Linked DNA regions of Geomonas sp. RF6. The protein of the gene in region 1 interacts with the protein of each later gene in a pairwise test. Links are inferred from orthologs where the notes say so. Each region holds a gene or a part of one and is shown in the gene's direction. Other genes may lie near its edges. The genes, in order: rlmB, tsaE and LPW11_RS01595.

Region 1 (5,720 bases):
TTCGAGCGCTGCGGGCTCCGGTTCCGCGCGGTGGAGGCAGACACCGGCTCCATCGGCGGCACCTCCTCCCACGAATTCATGGTCCTTGCCGACTCCGGTGAGGACGCCATCGTCTCCTGCTCCGCCTGCGAGTACGCGGCAAACATGGAGAAGGCCGAGTCCCGCAGGGCAGCCGCCGTCGAGCACGCCGACCCGCGCCCGCTGGAGCGCGTCGCCACCCCGGGAAAGAAGAGCATCGAAGAAGTCTCCGATTTCCTCGACGTCGATCCCTCCAAGGTGGTGAAGACCCTGGTGCTCCTGGCGGACAACGAGCCGGTCGTGGCGCTGCTGCGCGGCGATTTCGACCTCAACGAGATCAAGCTGAAGCATGTTCTTGGCTGCAACGAGATCGAGATGGCCAACGACGAAGTGGTGCAGAACGTAACCGGCGCGCCGACCGGCTATGCCGGCCCCATCGGCCTCAAGGTGCGCATCGTCGCCGACCTTTCCGTCCAGGGGATGCACAACTTCGTGGTCGGAGCAAACGAAGCCGACATGCACCTGAAGAACGTGAACCTGGACCGCGACTTCAAGGTCGCCACCTTTGCCGACATCCGCAACGTCGTCCTCGGCGACCCGTGCCCGCGCTGCGAGAGCGGCACGCTGGAGATCTGGCGCGGCATCGAAGTCGGCCACGTCTTCAAGCTCGGCACCAAGTACTCCGAAGCGCTGAAGGCCACCTTCCTCGACGCCGACGGCAAGGAGCAGGTGATCTACATGGGTTGCTACGGCATCGGCGTCGGCCGTACCGTCGCCGCCTGCATCGAGCAGAACCACGACGAAAACGGCATCATCTTCCCGATCCCCATCGCCCCGTTCCACTGCATCGTCTCCGTCATCGGCGCGAAGGACGAAGCCGTGAAGGAAGCCGCCGAGAAGATCTACGAAGAGCTGCAGCAGGCAGGCGTGGAAGTCCTCCTCGACGACCGCGACGAGCGCCCCGGCTTCAAGTTCAAGGACGCAGACCTTATCGGCATCCCTTTGCGCATAGTGGTAGGTGCGAAGGCTTTGGCAAACGGCAACGTCGAGCTCAAGGAGAGAAGGGGAGGGGAAGTCGAAATCCTCCCGGTCGCCGATGCTGTGGAGAAGGTGAAGAAAGCCGTCGAGGAAGCACTGAAGGCGTAAAGCAACAGTGTCGCAGCCGAAGCTGCAAAGACAGCGAGGATAGCAAAGGCAGATCCTCTTTAGCCAACACCCCCTCCCTCACGTCCCCTCCCTTTCAAGGGGAGGGACAGGGTGGGGATGGGGTTCCTTTTCCTCCGTCATGTACGGTGGAGGAAGAGGAAAAAGGAAACCGCATCAAATGACCAAAGAACAAGCCATAGAGAAAATCATCTTCGCGATGGACGTAAAGAGCGCCCACGAGCTGGAGCGCTGGGGGGAGTTGCTGGCATCGCACGTCGGCATGTTCAAGATCGGCAAGCAGCTCTTCACCTCCATGGGGCCTGCCGCAGTTGAACTGATCCAGAAGCGTGGCGGCCAGATCTTTCTCGATCTCAAATATCACGACATTCCCAACACCGTCGCCATGGCCACCCTCGAAGCCGCACGCCTCGGCGTCAAGCTCTGCGACCTCCACGCAATGGGCGGCTACGAGATGATGTCGAAGACGATGGAAGCGCTCGACAAGGAGTTCAGCGGCGAGGACCGTCCTAAGGTCCTTGCGATCACCGTCCTTACCTCCTCCAACGAGGAGACGCTGCGCGGGATCGGCGTAGAGCTGTCCGTGCCGGAAATGGTGGTGAAGCTTGCAAAGCTCGCCAAGAGCGCCGGCGTCGACGGTGTAGTCGCTTCCCCGCACGAAGTAGAGCTGATCCGTGAAGCCTGCGGCAAAGACTTCCTGATCGTCACCCCAGGCGTCCGTCCGAGCTTTTCATCCACCGACGACCAGAAGCGCATAATGACACCTGGCGAAGCGGTGAAAAAGGGCGCCGACTATCTGGTGATCGGTCGCCCGATAGCGGCAGCCGAAAACCCGGTGAAAGCCGCGGAGATGATCGTTGCGGAGATTTTGGGAAACCAGTAGCAAACAGAGCAGAGTATAGGGAAGGCGCAGCCCTTTAGCCGCGATACCTTCCCCAACGTCCCCTCTCCTTCAAGGAGAGGGACAGGGTGAGGATGGGTGTCCTCAGTCAGCATTGAACAGTGATCCACCACGTCCCACCAAAACAGAGGCCCCAGAGCATGTCGAAGCAAGAAGAAATAATCTACGGCCTCAATCCCGTAATAGAAGCGATGCGCGGCACCCGCCAGGTATATGAGCTGTATGTAGCGGGCACCAGCGCCGACAAGCGCATGGAGCGCCTGCTGAAACTGGCGGCCGAGCGCAAGGTCCCCGTGCGACAGCGGGACAAGCAGGATCTCAGCCGCCTGTGCGGCACCGACCACCACCAGGGCATTGCTCTCAAGGTCGAGCCATACCACTACGTCGACTTCGAAGACCTGATCGAAAAGGCGAAGAGCGAGCCCGACCCGCTGATCCTTCTTCTCGACAGCGTGCAGGACCCGCACAATCTCGGCGCCCTGATCCGCAGCGCCGCCTGCGCAGGGGCTCACGGAGTAGTGATACCGAAAGACCGCGCCGCAGGCGTCACAGCTGCAGTCGACAAAGCCTCTGCCGGCGCCACCGAGACGATAGCAGTAGCGCAGGTGACCAATCTCTCGCAGGCGCTCGAAGCGCTGAAGGCTGCCGGCTTCTGGATCTACGGAGCCGACGGCTCCGCCAGGGGAACCATCTATCAGCAGAATCTTTCTGGCCCAGTAGCGCTGGTAATAGGCGGAGAAGGTGGAGGGATAAGACCTCTCGTGCGCAAAGGGTGTGACGAGATAGTGAGCATCCCGATGCAGGGAGGGGTGAACTCGCTAAATGCTTCCGTAGCCGGAGGAATAATGCTTTTCGAGGTAGTGCGCCAGCGGCTGAGCAGCAAGAAGTGAAAAACAGTAATGTTTTCCTTGACTAAGGGAACGGTATTTAGTATAAAGGTTGAGTTCGAACGATGACGCGGGGTGGAGCAGTCTGGTAGCTCGTCGGGCTCATAACCCGAAGGTCAGAGGTTCAAATCCTCTCCCCGCAACCAAACAAAATCAAAGGGATCAGCCAATAAAGGTTGATCCCTTTTTTGCGTTCTGTGCACCATCTTATGCACCTTCGTTTGGATCCACACATTGCCGTTACGTCGCTTGTCTGTCCGATGTCCAAGTGCGACCCCACGGATCTTGTTTCATCCCAGTTGTTGGTGATTCAGGCAATTGTGGCACAAGTTGTTTATTTCTCAGCGATGTCTTTTGCGAAAGGTCTGCCACATAAACAGACTGCGACCAATGCTGCTCCCAATGGGGAGGAAGTCGTCCGACAAAAGAAAAGTCGTTCATGACCTCGCTGAGCCGGTAGTAAGCAAGCGAAATTGCAACTATCGCTGATAGTCCTGCCCACCCACAGTAAACCCACATCAGCGTCCATGCGGCAATGACGAGCCCGCCTGCCTGGTAAATTCGTGTGAGTAATATGTTTCTTTGTGGTAGCGCCAGACTCGACCATTGACGCAAAAGAAAGAGCCAAGCTGCCACTACTGCACCAAGAGCAAGAGATTTCGACTGGAACGAGGCCGCTGCAGTACCAATCAACGTCAGGATTCCGTAGTACATCGGTATATTGAGTGCCTTAAGTAGAATCATCCCACCAAGCCGAATCTGAGAAGAAATCCTGTACTCACCAGGAGCCGTATCGTCATCCCACATGAAGACATACTTTGAACGATCAGGCGCGTACGAATGACTGAGCATAGCTTTATTGCAGTCCGGGTCCTTAACATCTGCCGAGTACCAAATCAGGCGGAAGGCATCCGGGGCGTCCAGAACAACGCAGGCGATTGCAAGATTAGCCGTGATTGCGCACTGAATGGAGGATGAGACGAAAGGGAACCAACGCATCCCGTAGGACGCATGTGGACCATCACCGTGTGGTGATTCTACGGAGAGTTGCTTGATGCATCCGAGTGAATGGAACACGATCCTGTAACTGCCATCCTTCTGCACGGAGTTCATTCTGCTGCCAACATAGTCACTGCACACTCCAACGGCTACATGGACGATTTTGCAGTTGAAGCACACAGTGAACGGCTTCGAGGACACAAGAGTGATCTCGACCAACGAATCAGAATAGATAGAGTCGAAACGGAACGTCGCAAGAATCTTATCTCCTGGAGGGGGACCAAGATTCTCTACAACGGGCATTATGGGCGCGGAAGCCTCGTCCTCATCTATTTCAGAGGGAAAAGTTGGCATCGACATCATCTAACTCCTGTAACTTTAAATCTGTTGTCGCTGTCTCGCAGCAAAGGAGGGCTGGAAGACGGGTGTATAGGTGCCTATGCTGCCACGGCAGGTATCTCCGGCATGACCGGAAAAGCGCAAGACACTCCTAAAGCCGTTTTCTGAACTTTTTCAATGGCGCTTCCGGTATTTATTGGGGTAATTCTGCACTAACATCTCACGAGAACCTCGTTTTTCACCGGTTGCGGCAATGTTTCGGTAGTGAATTCGATCCCAGGTTTGGGTTACGGCGGATGCTAACAAGGCACCAAATGCCACAAGGGCATAAAAGACAACCTTATGCTCATCAGACACACAGAATAAGCGTGCGTATCACTCTCCGTATTTGTAGGCTTTTGAAGCAGCATCATGTTGCTCGCATATCGATATCAGTTCACGTACAGTAAAATCATTGAACAAAGCCGGAAGAAAATGCAGTTGCGCATACCTCGAATGAATAGGTAGAAAATCACTTAAAGTTGATGCTCCCCCGGTACGAATAAGTAGGTCAATTCTTTCGGCTGCCAGTGATTCCACTATGGATGAAATCTCCCTTTTCCCGGCCAAAAGTGCGCGTAGATGATTTTCAAAAGAGTAGCCTATGTATAGGTGGACGGTGGTTGCATCGCCCTCGGGATGTTGGACGTAGCGGAGCCTTTCCATTATTTCTGCAATGCGTGCGTGAGCATCCCTCATAGCCTCTATGTCGCCATAAACAGCTATTGGGATTTCTCTGGCAACAAGGTTGTCGATGAATTCACATTCAGCATCCAGACAGGCGTCAATTTCGTCCCGAATCCTCTTGAGGTTGTAGAGACTGAACATGTACACATGAATGTGTCTGACGCCGCGTTTGGAGAGCGCATCGATATGTTTAGTCAAATTCTTAAAGGCGTGGGCGTAACTGCAGGGCAAACTGATTCCCTCTCGCGCCGCCCATCTTCTGGTACCATCGGGAATGACCCCGATGCTTCTAATCGCCATAGAGTGCAATCGCCTGTGATGTATCTGTAGTAAAGACATATGAGTCAAAATCCGGGTAATACAGAGCTGAAAATGATGCGGGTCCAACTTGTGCAGTGATATTTTCTCTGGTGTTGGCTAAGTCCAAAATATGTGCGAGAAGAGGATTGTCAGCAACAAAAAGTGAAAGTGCATTACACACGGCGAGCACTTCGCTGCGTTTGGTAGCAACCGGAAAGGTGGTATCGTAAATAGCCGGTACAGGGATCCTCATAGGCATGACACCTGTGAGCGCATTGAAAATCACCTTCCTGTAAATCTCACTATAACCACTTATTACATTTCGCGATGTTCTCTGGCTTAACCTGTATCCGCGATAGCCACACGATACGTCTCTTATAAATACT
Region 2 (5,720 bases), 4.5 Mb from region 1 along the record:
CACCTTCTACCTGGTGCATACCCTCGTCGAGGCTCTCCCCCTTCCGCTCGTTCTCGATGCCGACGCCCTCAATGCACTGGCCCTTGCCCCTGAGCTTCTTTTGAAGAGACGGGGGGCAGTCACGGTCCTTACCCCTCATCCGGGAGAGATGGCGCGCCTGATCCGCGGCACCATCGCAGACGTGGAGCGGGACCGCCTTGGCGTGGCCCGGGACTTTGCCGTCCGCTACGGCGTGCACCTCGTCCTTAAGGGGTCGGGGAGCGTCGTCGCCGCCCCCGACGGCTCCGTGTCGATAAACGGCAGCGGCAATGCGGGGATGGCCTCGGGGGGGATGGGTGATGTCCTCACCGGCCTCCTCGTTTCTTTGCTCGGCCAGGGATATCCCCCCTTCCAGGCTTGCCAGCTCGGGGTCTTCCTGCACGGCTATGCGGCAGACCTCATCGCGCGTGAGAGGGGGATGGCGGGGATGAAGGCGACGGAGGTGCAGGAGTCTCTCCCCGCGGCGCTCGGGCATCTGGCACAGGCGGGAGCGTTAAAGCTCTCGAAGTAGTATCATGAAGAAGGAGCTGCGCCTGTGCGGACATCCGGCGGGCGCGGCCTGACATTGCCGCGGCTTCGAGCCGCGGCATTAGAAACGGAGAGGACCTATGCTGAAAGCAAAGGATGTTATGACCAGGGACGTCGTCACCGTGACGCAGCAGACCTCGGTGCGGGAGCTGGCTGCTCTTCTCGACGAGCGCCGCATCGGCGCTGCCCCCGTCGTCGATGAAGCCGGCAATCTGATTGGCATCGTCTCGGAATCCGATCTGGTGGAGCAGGACAAGAGCCTGCACATTCCCACCGTGGTCTCCATTTTCGACTGGGTCATCTACCTCGAGAGCGGCAAGCGCTTCGAAAAGGAGCTGCAGAAGATGACCGGTGGGACTGTCGGCGACATCTTCACCCCCGAGGTGCATACCGTCGGCCCGGAGACCCCCCTTAGCCAGGTGGCCGATCTCATGACTGACGAGCGGGTGCATCTCGTTCCGGTCGTGGAGGGGGCTCAGCTCTTAGGCGTCATTGCACGCATCGACCTCATCAGGACGATGCGCTCGTGAGGGATGCGGTAACGATAGCGACGCGGGCACCTCTGGAGACGGAGCAACTCGGGCGGAGGGTCGGTCGCCTCCTCGCCCCCGGGGATTTCCTTGCCCTTACCGGCGAGCTGGGGGCGGGGAAGACCCGCTTTGCCAAGGGGGTCGCGGAGGGGCTCGGCGTTGCCGAGGACACTCCCGTCACCAGTCCCACCTATACCATCCTCAATATCTACGAAGGGCGCATTCCCCTTTATCACTTTGACCTGTACCGTTTGCGCGGCGCTGAGGAAGTGGAGGAGCTCGGCTTCGAGGAGTACTTCTACGGCAGGGGAGTGAGCCTCGTCGAGTGGGCGGAGCGTCTGGAGGGGGAGCTTCCGGCGGATCTTCTCACCGTGACCTGCCGCCATCTTGGCGACGAGGAGCGCGAATTCACCTTTGCTGCCTCGGGCGTTCGCTCAGGCTCCCTTCTGGCCGAACTTGAAGCAGCACTGCAGGAGATATAGCCGCTACCTCGTTTGCTGAGGCCTCCGTGTCCTTGTAGGCCGGAATAAGCGCAGCGTTTCCGGCAGCCGTTTCAACCTGAGACTGCTGTGTGCCGGGAACGCCTTCGGCTTATCCCGGCCTACATTTTAGTGCAAAGGGTGTCCCGCGCAGACTGTATTTAGGCGGGAATCACGCAAGCCCTTAAGGGTGCTATTCCTATCTCGTGTTTAAAGCCATGAAACTGCTGTTTACCCGGAACCCCTTCGGCCGACTAGTGACCTACATGTTATTGATGTGAATGAGATCTCGCGGTTGAAAAAAGTGCTTTACCCATTGGATTAATCTTGGTAATAACAGTGTTCCGCGCGCGGCGGCTTCGGCTGCCGTTCGATATTCAGGACAAGGAGGACGGACATGGCCTTAGTGGTCCAAAAATACGGCGGTACCTCGATGGGGTCCGTCGAGAGGATACGCAACGTCGCCAGGAGGGTCGCAAAGACCTATGACGCCGGAAACGATATGGTGGTAGTGGTTTCCGCCATGTCCGGCGAGACGAACAAGCTGGTGGCGCTGGCAAACGAGATGAGCGAGTTCCCGGACAGCCGCGAGTACGACGTGCTGGTGGCGGCGGGGGAACAGGTCTCCATCTCTCTCCTCGCCATGTGCCTGAAATCGATGGGTTACGACGCAAAATCGTACCTGGGGTTCCAGGTGCCGATCGTCACCGACAACTCCTACAGCAAGGCGCGCATCGAGGAGATCCCCGACACGAAGATGCGGCAGGACCTGGACAAGGGGACGATCCTCATCGTCGCCGGATTCCAGGGGGTCGACGACAGTGGCAACATCACCACCCTCGGGCGCGGCGGTTCCGATACCTCGGCGGTGGCGCTCGCTGCTGCGCTGAAGGCGGATGTATGCGAGATCTACACGGACGTGGACGGGGTCTACACCACCGACCCGAACATGGTGAAGGACGCCAGGAAGATCGAGCGTATCACCTACGAGGAGATGCTGGAGCTCGCCAGCGTCGGCGCGAAGGTGTTGCAGATCCGTTCCGTCGAATTCGCCATGAAATACAACGTGGACGTGCATGTGCGTTCGAGCTTCAACGACAATTTGGGAACCATGGTTACCAAGGAGGATAAAGATATGGAAGCAGTGCTCGTCTCGGGCATCGCCTATGCCAAGGATGAAGTAAAGATTGCGGTCATGCAGGTGCCGGACAAGCCCGGGATCGCGGCTCAGATTCTCACCCCCCTCTCCGAAGCGAACATTTCCGTGGACATGATCGTGCAGAACGTGAGCGAGGCGGGTTCCACCGACTTTACCTTCACGGTCACCAAGGGGGACTTCAAGAAGGCTCTCGCCATCACGAAGGAGACGGCGCAGGCGATCCAGGCGAAGGAAGTCCTCACCGACGAGAACGTCGCCAAGATCTCCATCGTCGGCCTCGGCATGAGGAGCCACGCAGGGGTGGCCTCCACCATGTTCAAGACCCTCGCCGCCGAGGGGATCAACATCCAGATGATCTCCACCTCCGAGATCAAGATCTCCGTCGTTATCGACGAAAAGTACACCGAGCTCGCCGTGCGCGTACTGCACGACGTCTTCGGGCTGGCGGGGAAAGAGTAACGTCCTTTCGCCCACCTCGTGGGAGCGTGCTGCTCCGGCCCAAGGGGTGAGGAAGGAAGTGCTGTAAAGACGCCGTTTAAAGGTGGGTAAGATGAGCCTTGTAAAACTGTACGATACGACGCTCCGCGACGGAACTCAGGCGGAGGACATCTCCTTTCTGGTGGAGGACAAGATTCGCATCGCCCACAAGCTGGACGACTGCGGTATCCACTACATCGAGGGGGGGTGGCCCGGGAGCAACCCGAAGGATGTGACCTTCTTCAAGGAGATCAAGAAGGAGCGGCTCTCCCAGGCGAAGATTGCCGCCTTCGGCTCGACGAGGCGGGCGAAGATCACTCCGGACAAGGACCAGAACATCCGCACCCTGGTGCAGTCCGAGGCGGACGTGGTGACGATCTTTGGCAAGACCTGGGATTTCCATGTCCACGAGGCGCTGCGCATCTCCCTGGAGGAGAACCTCGAGCTGATTTACGACTCCCTCGTCTATCTGAAGGAGCGGATGCCGGAGGTCTTCTACGACGCCGAGCACTTCTTCGACGGTTACAAGGCAAATCCCGCGTACGCCATCAAGACGCTGGAGGCTGCAGCGCAGGCGGGCGCCGACTGCATCGTTCTTTGCGACACCAACGGGGGGACCCTCCCCTTCGAGGTCGCCCGCATCGTTTCGGAAGTGCGCCAGATCATCACCACTCCTCTCGGGATCCACGCCCACAACGACAGCGAGTGCGCCGTGGCGAACAGTATCGTGGCGGTGGAAAACGGCATCGTACAGGTTCAGGGGACAGCCAACGGCTTCGGGGAGCGCTGCGGCAACGCCAATCTCTGCTCCATCATTCCGGCGCTAAAGGTGAAGATGGGGAGAGACTGTCTCTCGGATCAGAACATGCGACGCCTGCGGGAGCTTTCCCGCTACGTCTACGAGCTCGCCAACCTCGCCCCCAACAAGCACCAGCCGTATGTCGGGGACTCCGCCTTCGCCCACAAGGGGGGAGTCCACGTATCGGCGATCCAGCGCCACGCTGAGACGTACGAGCACATGCGCCCCAATCTGGTAGGGAACACCACCCGCGTCCTCGTCTCCGATCTCTCCGGGAGGGCGAACATCCTTGCCAAGGCGAGCGAGTTCTCCATCAACCTGGACAGCAAGGACCCGGTGACACTGGAGATCCTGGAGAATATCAAGGAAATGGAGAATCGCGGCTACCAGTTCGAGGGGGCTGAAGCGACCTTCGAGCTCCTGATGCGCCGCGCCCTCGGCACGCACCGCAAGTTCTTCTCCGTGATCGGCTTCCGCGTCATCGACGAGAAGAGACACGAGGATGACCAGCCGACCTCCGAGGCGACGATCATGGTGAAAGTCGGCGGGAAGGTGGAGCACACCGCAGCGGAGGGGACCGGCCCGGTGAACGCGCTGGACAACGCCCTCAGGAAGGCGCTGGAGAAGTTCTACCCGAAGCTCAAGGAGGTAAAGCTCCTGGACTACAAGGTCCGCGTCCTCCCGGCAGGGCAGGGGACCGCCTCGGCCATCCGGGTCCTCATCGAGTCCGGTGACAAGGAAAGCCGCTGGGGGACGGTCGGTGTCTCCGCAAACGTCATCGAGGCTTCCTACCAGGCGCTGATCGACTCCGTGGAGTACAAGCTGCACAAGGAAGAGGAGGGAGGGGGAATTCGCTGATGCCCCGCGCCGGACGCCTCACAGTCTGCGTCCTCGCCCTCGTCGTCTCGCTTCCTGTCTTCTTCAAAGGCCGCGCTACCCGGACCCCTTCCGGAGGCGCGGCCTTTTTGCGTGCGGATCCACACCATGTGCTGGTGCGGCTCGCCGGAGATTTCCCGCACCCCGGGGTGTATAATTATCCTGTGGGTGTGACGGTGACGACCGTCACCAAAATGACGCTTACTCCCCCCTTCCCGTCTACCGCGAACGGGGTAAATGGTGAAAAGGTACTAACAAGCGGTGATATTTTGACGCTTTCCCGTCCTGCTGCGCAAGTAGGTGTCCTATCGTTGGAAAAGATGGCGGCAGCGGAGCGGATCCTCTTCGGCATCCCCCTCGATCCCGACGATATGGCCGCTTCCGACTGGGAAGCCCTGCCTGGGATCGGCCCCGCCCTCGCGCACCGCATCGTGCAGGACCGTCACAAAAATGGCGCTTTTCGCTCTCTGGAGGGGGTATCGCGCGTTCCTGGCATCGGAGAGGGGACGCTGTCGAAGATCAGGAGGTATTTCTAACGAGAGCCAACTTCGCATGGTGTCAAGCTTTACACCTCGCTTTCCACCCCCTTTCCAAATCATTTTTGCTGAAGCATTCCTTATTGGCACGCAACATGTAAACACTCCCTAGCAGACACGATCAATTCCTATCAATGCGGAGGTTGCTATTATGAATTGCCCTAAATGCAAAGGGAGAATGTTCTCGGAAAAATATTACGACTTCGTGCGGTCTTTCGACGCCTGGAAGTGCACCTGCTGCGGCGAGGTGCTGGATCCGACGATCCTGGCGAACAGGGCGAGGAACAACAATAACCT
Region 3 (2,975 bases), 4.5 Mb from region 1 along the record:
AACGGGAAGGAGGCATACCAGGAGATCTGCAAGATGCGCGGCGACGTGAAGGCGATCTTCACCAGTGGCTATACCGACGACCTCATCGACAGGAAAGGGCTGATGGAGCAGGGGCTGCGTTTCATCCCCAAGCCTGTTTCACCTGCCCGGCTCCTGGCGGAATTGCGCCAGATGCTCGATTGACCGGAAGAGGGGCGGACGCTATACTCTCGCGCTACTGGAACCGTTCCACGGCAACCGGTGCGGGAGCGCACCCCGGCCCGGGCCGTGTGGAGATAAGTAAAGCCGCAGCAGAGGAATCAGCAGGGAGTTCAGCTTGATATTCGGCACTGGTGTTGACATCGTTGAGATCGCTCGCTTCGAGCGCTTTGTGAAAGAAGGGAACGATCCGCTCTTCCAGCGGCTCTTTACCGCCGGCGAACTCGCCTACTGCTCCGGAAAGAAGCACTCGGCCCAGCACTACGCCCTGCGCTTCGCCGCCAAGGAGGCGTTTTTGAAGGCGCTGGGGACAGGGCTCAGGGCGGGGCTTTCCTGGCAGGACATGGAGGTCGTGCACGACTCCATGGGGAAGCCATCTCTTTCGTTGCGGGGACGGGCACTGGAACTCTTCCGGGAGGCGGGGGGCGTCTCCTGTTTCCTCTCACTCTCCCACGATGCCGGGTGCGCCGTGGCCATGGTGATACTGGAGCGCTAGATGAAGGTGGTGACGGGCGAGACGATGCAGGGGATCGACCGCAAGGCGATCCACGAGGTGGGGATCCCGGGCAGTACCCTCATGGAGGGCGCCGGCAGCGCCTGCGCCGACGCCATCATGCAGCACTACGGCCGCGGGAGCCGCAAGAGGGTGCTCATCGTCGCCGGGAAGGGGAACAACGGCGGCGACGGCTATGTGGTTGCGCGCCTCCTCCGGAAGGGGGGGTGGGAGGCGCAGGTCCTCGTTCTTGCCACCGCTGAAGCGATTACCGGCGATGCCGCGGCAAACCTCGCTCTCCTGGAAGGGCGCGACGTCATCTTTGCTCCCGAAGGCGCCGGTTCTTATCGGGGACTCTTCGACCGCGCCACACTCCTCGTCGATGCGCTCCTCGGAACCGGAGTCAAAAGCGAGGTAGCCGGCGTCTACGCCGAAGCGATCGCCATGATGAACGAGGCGAAGGTCCCGGTGGTCTCCGTGGACATACCTTCCGGGGTCGACGCCGCCACCGGAAGGATTCTCGGCACCGCGGTCCGCGCCGACCTTACCGTCACCTTCGCCCTGCCAAAGCTCGGAAACATCCTGCACCCCGGGGCTGAACTGTGCGGTGCGCTGCATGTCGCGGATATCGGGATTCCGGAAGAGCTTCTGGAAGAGGCGCCGGGGGTGGAACTGGTCGACTTCGACTCTGCCGCGCGTCTCGTGCGGCCGCGCACGCCGCTCGCCCACAAGGGGAGCTGCGGGCACGTCCTCATCATCGCCGGATCCACCGGAAAGACGGGAGCCGCGGCCATGGCGGCAAATGCCGCCGTGAGGACCGGCTCCGGCCTGGTCACGCTGGCGATCCCGGCCTCGCTGAATCCGGTTCTGGAGGCAAAGACGACGGAGGCGATGACGGTGCCGGTAGATGACCGCGGCCGCGGCTTTCTGCCGGCCGGTGCACTTCCCACTCTCCTCCGGTTTGCGGAGGGGAGGGATGCGGTGGCAGTCGGTCCCGGGATCGGAGCGGCACGTTCCACCTTCTACCTGGTGCATACCCTCGTCGAGGCTCTCCCCCTTCCGCTCGTTCTCGATGCCGACGCCCTCAATGCACTGGCCCTTGCCCCTGAGCTTCTTTTGAAGAGACGGGGGGCAGTCACGGTCCTTACCCCTCATCCGGGAGAGATGGCGCGCCTGATCCGCGGCACCATCGCAGACGTGGAGCGGGACCGCCTTGGCGTGGCCCGGGACTTTGCCGTCCGCTACGGCGTGCACCTCGTCCTTAAGGGGTCGGGGAGCGTCGTCGCCGCCCCCGACGGCTCCGTGTCGATAAACGGCAGCGGCAATGCGGGGATGGCCTCGGGGGGGATGGGTGATGTCCTCACCGGCCTCCTCGTTTCTTTGCTCGGCCAGGGATATCCCCCCTTCCAGGCTTGCCAGCTCGGGGTCTTCCTGCACGGCTATGCGGCAGACCTCATCGCGCGTGAGAGGGGGATGGCGGGGATGAAGGCGACGGAGGTGCAGGAGTCTCTCCCCGCGGCGCTCGGGCATCTGGCACAGGCGGGAGCGTTAAAGCTCTCGAAGTAGTATCATGAAGAAGGAGCTGCGCCTGTGCGGACATCCGGCGGGCGCGGCCTGACATTGCCGCGGCTTCGAGCCGCGGCATTAGAAACGGAGAGGACCTATGCTGAAAGCAAAGGATGTTATGACCAGGGACGTCGTCACCGTGACGCAGCAGACCTCGGTGCGGGAGCTGGCTGCTCTTCTCGACGAGCGCCGCATCGGCGCTGCCCCCGTCGTCGATGAAGCCGGCAATCTGATTGGCATCGTCTCGGAATCCGATCTGGTGGAGCAGGACAAGAGCCTGCACATTCCCACCGTGGTCTCCATTTTCGACTGGGTCATCTACCTCGAGAGCGGCAAGCGCTTCGAAAAGGAGCTGCAGAAGATGACCGGTGGGACTGTCGGCGACATCTTCACCCCCGAGGTGCATACCGTCGGCCCGGAGACCCCCCTTAGCCAGGTGGCCGATCTCATGACTGACGAGCGGGTGCATCTCGTTCCGGTCGTGGAGGGGGCTCAGCTCTTAGGCGTCATTGCACGCATCGACCTCATCAGGACGATGCGCTCGTGAGGGATGCGGTAACGATAGCGACGCGGGCACCTCTGGAGACGGAGCAACTCGGGCGGAGGGTCGGTCGCCTCCTCGCCCCCGGGGATTTCCTTGCCCTTACCGGCGAGCTGGGGGCGGGGAAGACCCGCTTTGCCAAGGGGGTCGCGGAGGGGCTCGGCGTTGCCGAGGACA

The links.
Region 2: the proteins of rlmB (region 1) and tsaE interact in binary tests that used the Escherichia coli proteins (3 or more experiments, as listed by UniProt). The link is inferred for Geomonas sp. RF6 from one-to-one orthologs.
Region 3: the proteins of rlmB (region 1) and LPW11_RS01595 interact in binary tests that used the Escherichia coli proteins (3 or more experiments, as listed by UniProt). The link is inferred for Geomonas sp. RF6 from one-to-one orthologs.

What each region holds. Positions count from the first base shown.
Region 1 is NZ_CP087999.1:4,839,910-4,845,629, reverse strand. The notes cover bases 1,263-4,098. They hold rlmB (23S rRNA (guanosine(2251)-2'-O)-methyltransferase RlmB), read left to right. Parts: upstream 1,263-2,223; coding sequence 2,224-2,973; downstream 2,974-4,098. Other genes in these bases: LPW11_RS20570 (hypothetical protein), read right to left, coding at 3,211-4,098; pyrF (orotidine-5'-phosphate decarboxylase), read left to right, coding at 1,343-2,065. Also shown: LPW11_RS20590 (proline--tRNA ligase), read left to right, coding at 1-1,164; more of LPW11_RS20570, read right to left, coding at 4,099-4,329; LPW11_RS20565 (undecaprenyl diphosphate synthase family protein), read right to left, coding at 4,684-5,334; LPW11_RS20560 (glycosyltransferase family 2 protein), read right to left, coding at 5,324-5,720. UniProt on the Escherichia coli protein: Specifically methylates the ribose of guanosine 2251 in 23S rRNA.
Region 2 is NZ_CP087999.1:361,321-367,040, reverse strand. What follows is about bases 1-2,836. They hold tsaE (tRNA (adenosine(37)-N6)-threonylcarbamoyltransferase complex ATPase subunit type 1 TsaE), read left to right. Parts: upstream 1-1,093; coding sequence 1,094-1,579; downstream 1,580-2,836. Other genes in these bases: LPW11_RS01580 (aspartate kinase), read left to right, coding at 1,974-2,836; LPW11_RS01590 (CBS domain-containing protein), read left to right, coding at 648-1,097; LPW11_RS01595 (NAD(P)H-hydrate dehydratase), read left to right, coding at 1-550. In the rest of the region: more of LPW11_RS01580, read left to right, coding at 2,837-3,194; cimA (citramalate synthase), read left to right, coding at 3,286-4,869; LPW11_RS01570 (ComEA family DNA-binding protein), read left to right, coding at 5,208-5,423; LPW11_RS22350 (hypothetical protein), read left to right, coding at 5,602-5,720. UniProt on the Escherichia coli protein: Required for the formation of a threonylcarbamoyl group on adenosine at position 37 (t(6)A37) in tRNAs that read codons beginning with adenine.
Region 3 is NZ_CP087999.1:365,773-368,747, reverse strand. It holds LPW11_RS01595 (NAD(P)H-hydrate dehydratase), read left to right. Parts: upstream 1-694; coding sequence 695-2,257; downstream 2,258-2,975. Other genes in the region: tsaE (tRNA (adenosine(37)-N6)-threonylcarbamoyltransferase complex ATPase subunit type 1 TsaE), read left to right, coding at 2,801-2,975; LPW11_RS01590 (CBS domain-containing protein), read left to right, coding at 2,355-2,804; LPW11_RS01600 (holo-[acyl-carrier-protein] synthase), read left to right, coding at 317-694; LPW11_RS01605 (PAS domain S-box protein), read left to right, coding at 1-183. UniProt on the Escherichia coli protein: Bifunctional enzyme that catalyzes the epimerization of the S- and R-forms of NAD(P)HX and the dehydration of the S-form of NAD(P)HX at the expense of ADP, which is converted to AMP.